Regions from separate parts of the Rhizobium sp. CBN3 genome, predicted to be linked through region 2. Evidence: predicted binding sites of a transcription regulator. Region 2 holds the regulator's gene; the other holds the start of a gene.
The links. The regulator PhoB, encoded in region 2, activates phosphate uptake and scavenging genes when phosphate is short. The targets are predictions, from matches to a motif close to TGTCATNNANCTGTCAT.

Region 1 (4,128 bases), on a different contig from region 2:
GAGTTCGGGAAGTTCGATGACAACAGTCGTCGAGCGGTCGGGATATTCCTGCGTGCCTGATGCAAACAGGCCGAAGGAGCAAAGCGCAGTGCCCGTCTCGATGAAGGCAAAGCGGGCATCGGCCTTTTCGGCGGTCAGGGGCGCGCCGGTATGAAAGCCGAGCCACTCCGGCACGGTGGATTTCGCCAGTCCCGAGGTAAGCCAGACCGGTGTGTCGTGGTCGCAAAGGGTGAGCGCGATCGCGCCGGCGGCAATGCCGAGTGGCGCCGGCGGATCGACATCGGGCTCAACGGTCTGAATGGTGCCCGGGCGGGCCATGCCGTCCATCAGCATTTTAAAGACGCTCTGCGCATGGAAAACCGGCTCGGCAAAGCCGCCGGTCAAGGCTTCTGTCGCAAGGCCCATCAGTTGTCTCCCCGTACCATGGTGAAGAAATCGACGCGGGTTGCCGCTGTCTCATCCGCCTTGCGGAGCTCAGTGGCGGCGATGCGCGCGGCGATCGGCGAAAGCAGCGCCTGTTCGACGAAATCCCTGGTCGCTTCCTCCTGCCAGAGCGCGTCGAAGATCGCCGCAAGACGGGCCTTCTCCCGGTCGGTGCCGAGCGCCTGCGCATGACCGATGGAACCGGACTCGAGCCGCACCGTTGCGCGCGTCACCGTCACCTCGCCGAGATTGAAGGGAGCTCCGCCGCCGCCGATGCGGCCGCGCACCATCACCAGTCCCGTCTCCGGCCCGCGCACCGGATAAGCCACGGGCTTCTGCGGCAACGCATCCCAGGCTGCCTGGAGTTCGCCCCGTTCCGCGCGCGCCAGCAGATCGGCGGCGCGTTTGCGCTCCGGGACCGTCTGCGACGCGGCGTCTGTCTTGTCCGCTGATATCATCGCTGCTTTCCTCGAAATGTCTATTGATATAGACAACCATACAAGCTATACCTAGCCTTAAATCGGTGTCGTGACAAGCGTGTGACATCGTGGGGCAAGGCAGGGGCAGAATGGCAGGACTGAAGCAGGTGCAGAGGCAGACAGGTGTGGCGCTCTGGCGTCAGATCGCCGATCGAATTCGCGAGGCGATCGGCAACGGAGCATATGACGAAACGGGAATGGTGCCGCCGGAAACGGTGCTGGCGCTGCAATTCGGCGTTAACAGGCATACGGTGCGCAGTGCGCTGGCGGCGCTAGCGCAGGAGGGGATCGTGCGTGCGGTTCAAGGCCGCGGCACTCTTATCGAGCGCAAGGAGCGCTTGAACTTCCCCATCACCCGGCGCACGCGCTTCACCGCGGGCATCGGCGATCAGGCGCGCGAGATGCGCGGTCTTCTGCTGGATGAGGCCAAGGAGGAGGCGAGTGCCGAGATCGCTCGCTGGCTGGGCCTGAATCCGGGAGCACAGGTGATCCGGCTGGAAACGCTGCGCGAGGCGGACAAGCGGCCGGTTTCAAAGGCGACGAGCTGGTTTCCCGCTGAACGCTTCGCCGGGATCGGCGAGGCCTACCGAAAGCATGAATCGATCACCAAGGCTTTCGCCGAGCTTGGCCTGGTGGATTATGTCCGCGCGACAACCGAGGTGACGGCCGCCCATGCTGCGACAGCCGACCTTGCCGACCTGGAACTCACCCCCGGCGCGATCCTTCTGATCGCCAAGGCGATGAACACCGATCTCGACGGCGTGCCGGTGCAATATTCGATCAGCCGTTTCGCAGCCGACCGGGTGCAGTTCACGATCGAGAACTGAGGGCTTGGCGTGCCGACCGATTTCGGTGGCACGCCTCACAGAATTCAGTGCGCGCCGGACATATCGCCCAGCACTTCCTTGGAAGCCACGGTGGAATCCGCGTTCAGCTTGTAGACCATCGGAACGCCGGTCGCGAGATTGAGGGCGAGCACGCCTTCTTTGGTCAGCTTGTCGAGCACCATGACCAGCGAGCGCAGCGAATTGCCGTGGGCGGCGACCAGCACCTTCTCGCCGCGCAGCACGCGCGGCAGGATTTCCGTGAGGTAGTAGGGCCAGACACGGGCGCCGGTGTCGCGCAGGCTCTCGCCGCCGGGCGGCGGCACGTCATAGGAACGGCGCCAGATATGCACCTGTTCCTCGCCCCACTTGGCGCGCGCGTCATCCTTGTTGAGGCCGGAGAGGTCGCCGTAATCGCGCTCGTTCAGCGCCTGGTCGCGGATCGTTTCGAGATCGGGCTGGCCGACCTTGTCGAGGATGAGCTTCAGCGTGTGCTGCGCGCGTACCAGCGCCGAGGTATAGGCGACGTCGAATTTGATCCCGTATTCGGCAAGCGCGGCGCCGCCGGCCTTGGCTTCCTGGATGCCAAGTTCCGTCAGGTCAGGGTCCTTCCAGCCGGTGAAGAGATTCTTCAGGTTCCAGTCACTCTGACCGTGGCGAACGAGGACGAGGGTACCGCTCATGAATATGCCTCCGATATGTCGTTATTGGGAAGAAAGCCCGAGCACGTCGAGCATGGAATAGAGACCCGGCTTCTTGTCGCGCGCCCAGAGCGCCGCCTTGATGGCGCCGCGCGCGAAGATCGAGCGGTCTCCCGCGCTGTGCGACAGGGTGACGATTTCGCCTTCGCCGGCAAAAAGCACGGAATGCTCGCCGATGACCGAGCCGCCGCGCAGCGTCGCAAAGCCGATCGTGCCCGCCTTGCGGGCGCCGGTGTGACCGTCGCGGACCCTCACCGATTTCGGGGCGAGATCGATATTGCGGCCCCTGGCGGCCGCTTCGCCGAACAGGAGAGCGGTGCCGGAAGGGGCATCCACCTTGTGCTTGTGGTGCATTTCCAGGATTTCGATGTCCCAGTCTGCGGGATCGAGCGCCCGTGCCGCCTGCTCGGCCAGAACGCTGAGCAGATTGACGCCGAGGCTCATATTGCCCGACTTGACGATGCGGGCATGGCGGGCCGCGGCGGCGATCTTCGCGTTGTCCTCGGTCGAGCAGCCTGTCGTGCCGATGACATGGACGATGCGGGCCTGAGCGGCGAGACCTGAAAACTCCACCGTGGCGGCAGGCGCGGTGAAGTCGAGCACGCCTTCGGCATGCAGGAAAGCTTGGAGCGGGTCGTCGCCGATGATGACGCCGCTTGGACCGAGCCCGGCGATTTCACCGGCATCCTTGCCGACGAAAGGCGAGCCGGCGCGCTCGACGGCGGCATGCAGCACCACGCCCTCGATGGAATGAATGAGCCGGATCAGCGTCTGCCCCATGCGTCCAGCTGCCCCGACCACCACCAGTTTCATCGCAGCATCGCTCATGTCAGTCTCACCAGGTTAGTATGAGTCCGAGGCCGAGGGCCTCTGAAGATTGTTGAGGCGAGCGTAAAGACCGTCGCTGACCTTCGCAAGCGTCTCATGATTGCCTTCCTCGACGACCCGGCCCTGCTGCATGGCGACGATCTTGTCGGCGCGCACGACGGTCGAAAGCCGATGGGCAATAACAACGACGGTGCGCCCGGTCATCGCCTCGTCGAGCGCCTTCTGCACGGCGGCCTCGGATTCGGTGTCGAGCGCGGAAGTCGCTTCGTCGAGCAGCAGGATCGGCGCGTTGCGCACCAAAGCGCGAGCGATCGACAGCCGCTGGCGTTGGCCGCCCGAAAGCGTCACGCCGTTTTCGCCGACCGGCGTATCGTAGCCCTGCGGCTGCGCCGAGATGAAATCATGCGCATAGGCAAGCCGGGCCGCCTCCTCTACCTCGGCATCGGTCGCTTCCGGCCGGCCATAGCGGATATTGTCGCGGATCGTGCCTTCGAACAGGTAGGGCTGCTGCGAGACATAGGCGAGCTGCTGGCGCAGCGACTTCTTGGTGATGTGGGCGATATCCTGGCCATCGATCAGGATCTCGCCTTCGCGCGGATCGTAGAAGCGCGGAATGAGGCTGATGACGGTGGATTTGCCCGCACCCGAGGGGCCGACAAGCGCCGTGGTCGTTCCGCCCTCGGCGACGAAGCTGACGCCGTTCAGCACGCTTTCATTGCCGTAGGCGAAGGAAACATTGCGGAATTCGACTCTCGCCTGCGTCACCGTCAGCGGCCTGGCATCCGGCAGGTCGCGCTGGCGCGGCTCCATGTCCAGCAATTCGTAGATCATCCGCGCATTGACGACGGCGCGTTCCATCTGCACCTGCAGGCG
Region 2 (4,128 bases):
GGTGTTACCGTTTCCAAGGCGCCTGCCCGCCGTGATATCGGCATCAAGCGCCGCTATGCCGCCGAGCGCCGGTTCCAGGCCTACGGCATTGCCGCCATCGCCTTCGGCCTGATCTTCCTCTTCGTCCTGCTGTGGACGGTGATCGGCAAGGGCTACACCGCCTTCCAGCAGACGACGATCACCTTGCCGATCGAATTCGCCGAAAAGACGATCGATCCGAACGGCAAGCGGGCGACCGATCCTTCGGTGCTGATCGCCGCCAACTATCCGGTTCTGCTGCGCGACGCGATCGTCAAGCAGTTGAACATCAATGCATCAAGCCGTCCGGATGTGCGCGATGCAACCGCTATGCTCTCCAAGAGCGCGCCGATCCAGCTGCGCGACATGGTCGTCGCCGACCCGTCGATCATCGGCAAGACGGTCAATGTCTCGGTACTCGCCGACGCCAATGTCGACAGCGCCAACAAGGGCCAGATCGATCTGACGGTCGATGAGAAGAACCGCAAGGTCAACGACAAGCAGGTCAACTGGATGAACGAGCTGAAGGCGAGCGGCGCTCTGACCAAGCAGTTCAACAGCGGCCTCTTCGTCAACGGCAATTCCAGCCGTCCGGAGGCCGCAGGCCTCGGCGTCGCCCTCATCGGTTCGCTTTACCTGATGCTGATCGTGCTGGTTCTGTCTCTGCCGATCGGCGTCGCCGCCTCGATCTATCTCGAGGAGTTTGCGCCGAAGAACAGGCTGACGGACCTGATCGAGGTCAACATCAACAACCTCGCCGCCGTCCCGTCGATCGTCTACGGTCTGCTCGGCCTTTCCGTCTTCATCAACTTCATCGGCCTGCCGCGCTCGGCCTCTCTGGTCGGCGGCCTGGTGCTGACGCTGATGACCCTGCCGACGATCATTATCGCCACCCGCGCGGCTCTGCGCGCCGTGCCGCCTTCGATCCGCGCCGCAGCGCTCGGCCTCGGCGCCTCGAAGATGCAGATGGTGTTCCACCATGTCCTGCCGCTTGCCATGCCCGGCATCCTCACCGGCACGATCATCGGCCTGGCGCACGCGCTCGGCGAAACCGCGCCGCTGCTCCTGATCGGCATGGTCGCCTTCGTCGCCAATGCGCCTGCGACACCGCTCGAGCCCTCGACGGCCTTGCCCGTGCAGGTCTATATGTGGGCGAACGAGGCCGAACGTGCCTTCGTGGAGCGTACTTCGGGTGCCATCATCGTCCTGCTCCTGTTCCTGGTTGTCATGAACATGGGCGCCATCCTCTTGCGTCGTCGCTTCGAGCGCCGCTGGTAAACGGAGTTAAACATCATGAACATGCTGACGGAAGCTGCAGTTGAAAAGGCGCTGGATCAGAAGATGAGCAACGTCCCGTATAAAATGATCGGACAGGATGTCTCCGTATATTACGGCGAGAAGCGCGCGCTTTTCGACGTGAACCTGAACATCCGCGAAAACACCGTAACCGCCCTGATCGGCCCCTCGGGCTGCGGTAAGTCGACCTTCCTGCGAAGCCTCAACCGCATGAACGACACGATCGAGGGGTGCCGCGTTACCGGCAAGATCACGCTCGACAGCGACGATATCTATGATCCGGATATCGACGTCGTCGAACTTCGCGCCCGCGTCGGCATGGTTTTCCAGAAGCCGAACCCGTTCCCGAAGTCGATCTACGAAAACGTTTCCTACGGCCCCCGCATCCACGGGCTCGCAAAGTCGAAGGCCGATCTCGACCAGATCGTCGAGAGCAGCCTGCAGCGCGCCGGCCTCTGGAACGAGGTCAAGGACCGCGTGCATGAATCCGGCACCGGCCTCTCCGGCGGTCAGCAGCAGCGCCTGTGCATTGCCCGCGCCGTTGCCGTCAGCCCGGAAGTCATCCTGATGGACGAGCCCTGCTCGGCGCTCGACCCGATCGCCACCGCCAAGGTCGAGGAGCTGATCCACGAGCTGCGCGAAAACTACACGATCGTCATCGTCACCCACTCGATGCAGCAGGCCGCGCGCGTCTCGCAGCGTACCGCCATGTTCCATCTCGGCAACCTCGTCGAGGAGAACGACACCGACAAGATGTTCACCAACCCCGACGATCCGCGCACCCAGGACTACATCATGGGTCGCTTCGGCTGATTGCGGCGACACGAAGCTTTCCGTTATTCGAGGACAAAGCCCCATGGCATCGACACATATCTATTCCGCCTATGATGATGATCTGAAGTTCCTCTCCAGGCGGATTTCCGAAATGGGCGGTCTGGCCGAACAGATGGTCGCCGAATCCGTCCGGGCGCTGGTCAACGGCGACACGGCGCTGGCGCAGAAGGTCATTTCCGACGATGTGATCCTCGATCACACCGAGCGCGAGATCGGTGACAAGGCGATCGTCACCATCGCCCGCCGTCAGCCGATGGCCGCGGACCTGCGCGAAATCATGGGTTCGATCCGCATCGCCGCCGATCTTGAACGCGTCGGCGACCTCGGCAAGAACACTGCCAAGCGCGTCATCGCCGTGCAGAGCACCGGCGTGCCCCGCAAGCTCGCCCGCGGTCTCGAGCACCTCTCCGAGCTGGCGCTCGTCCAGCTCAAGGAAGTGCTCGACGTCTATACGACACGCGCCGCCGACAAGGCGACCGCCATCCGCGAGCGCGACAACGAGATCGACGCGATGTACACCTCGCTATTCCGCGAGCTCTTGACCTACATGATGGAAGATCCGCGCAACATCACGAGCTGCACGCATCTGCTCTTCTGCGCCAAGAACATCGAGCGCATCGGCGATCACGCCACCAACATCGCCGAGACGATCTACTACATGGCGACGGGCGCCCAGCCGGAAGGCGATCGTCCGAAGGACGACAGCGCCAACACCGTCGGCGCCGCGACGGAATAATCGTTCCGAACGAGCCGCCCGGGCCGGCCGCCCGGACCAGCCACTTGCGTGCGCGCCCGTTCGGGGCGCGCAAAGAGGTCGCAGCCAATTTTTGGAATTTGCGCAGGACGCCTGCTTAAATCGTCCCGGTTTAAGGCTTGTGCGCGAGGAGACGGACACGCATGATCCCGAGAGTCGCAGTTGTTGAAGACGAGGAAGCCCTCAGCGTGCTTCTTCGCTATAATCTCGAAGCGGAAGGTTTTGAGGTCGATACCATCCTGCGCGGCGACGAGGCCGAAATCAGGCTTCAGGAGCGCACGCCCGACCTTCTCATCCTCGACTGGATGCTGCCCGGCGTCTCCGGCATCGAACTCTGCCGGCGCCTGCGCATGCGGCCGGAGACCGAGCGGCTGCCGATCATCATGCTGACGGCGCGCGGCGAGGAGAGCGAGCGGGTGCGTGGACTGTCCACCGGCGCCGACGATTATGTCGTTAAGCCGTTCTCGACCCCGGAACTCGTCGCCCGCGTCAAGGCGATGCTGCGCCGCGCCCGTCCCGAGGTGCTGTCGACGGTGCTGAAATGCGGCGATATCGAGCTCGACCGGGAAACCCATCGCGTCCACCGCAAGAGCCGCGAAGTCCGCCTCGGCCCGACCGAATTCCGCCTGTTAGAATTCCTGATGTCGTCGCCGGGCCGGGTCTTTTCCCGCTCGCAGCTTCTGGACGGCGTCTGGGGCCACGACATCTATGTCGACGAACGCACCGTTGACGTCCATGTCGGCCGCCTGCGCAAGGCGCTGAACTTCTCCAACATGCAGGACGTCATCCGCACCGTCCGCGGCGCCGGTTATTCGATGGAAGCTTGAGGCTGAAGGAGTGTGTGGTGGGCGTTCCCGCCAAACACACGGCAGTACGGCCTGTGAGGCCTCGCGTTGCCGTCGTCCATCGCCGCCGCTTCGTCTCCGTTGCGAGCCAGCCTCATTGCGCCGGCAAGGCTTATGCGTCTCGGCACCACCTCTCCTCCGTCATCCCAGGGCTTGACCCTGAAGAGCTGATGGCATCCAACTGCAGGGAAACAATTGAAGCCGATTGCTTGGCTGTGGATCCCAGGGTCAAGCCAGGTCAAGCCCTGGGATGACGGAGTGTGGGGTCGGCTTTGCTGCCAAACACAAAGGTCGCTTCCCGACTCTAGAGCATGCTGTTTTCATACGGAAGCATAGCCTGAGTTTGTGAGATAGTTGGCGCATTCGGCCGGCGAGAATGCG

Region 1: phnF (phosphonate metabolism transcriptional regulator PhnF) is a predicted target of PhoB. The motif match lies at 952-968, and genes of this name have one in related genera.

What each region holds. Positions count from the first base shown of each region.
Region 1 is NZ_JAULSE010000022.1:22,282-26,409, forward strand. It holds gene phnH (phosphonate C-P lyase system protein PhnH) at 1-405, opposite strand, end outside; gene phnG (phosphonate C-P lyase system protein PhnG) at 405-881, opposite strand; gene phnF (phosphonate metabolism transcriptional regulator PhnF) at 992-1,729, shown strand; gene QWJ46_RS25105 (2,3-bisphosphoglycerate-dependent phosphoglycerate mutase) at 1,774-2,409, opposite strand; gene dapB (4-hydroxy-tetrahydrodipicolinate reductase) at 2,431-3,255, opposite strand; gene QWJ46_RS25115 (ABC transporter ATP-binding protein) at 3,271-4,128, opposite strand, start outside.
Region 2 is NZ_JAULSE010000006.1:270,082-274,209, forward strand. It holds gene pstA (phosphate ABC transporter permease PstA) at 1-1,296, shown strand, start outside; gene pstB (phosphate ABC transporter ATP-binding protein PstB) at 1,312-2,127, shown strand; gene phoU (phosphate signaling complex protein PhoU) at 2,171-2,884, shown strand; gene phoB (phosphate regulon transcriptional regulator PhoB) at 3,046-3,729, shown strand.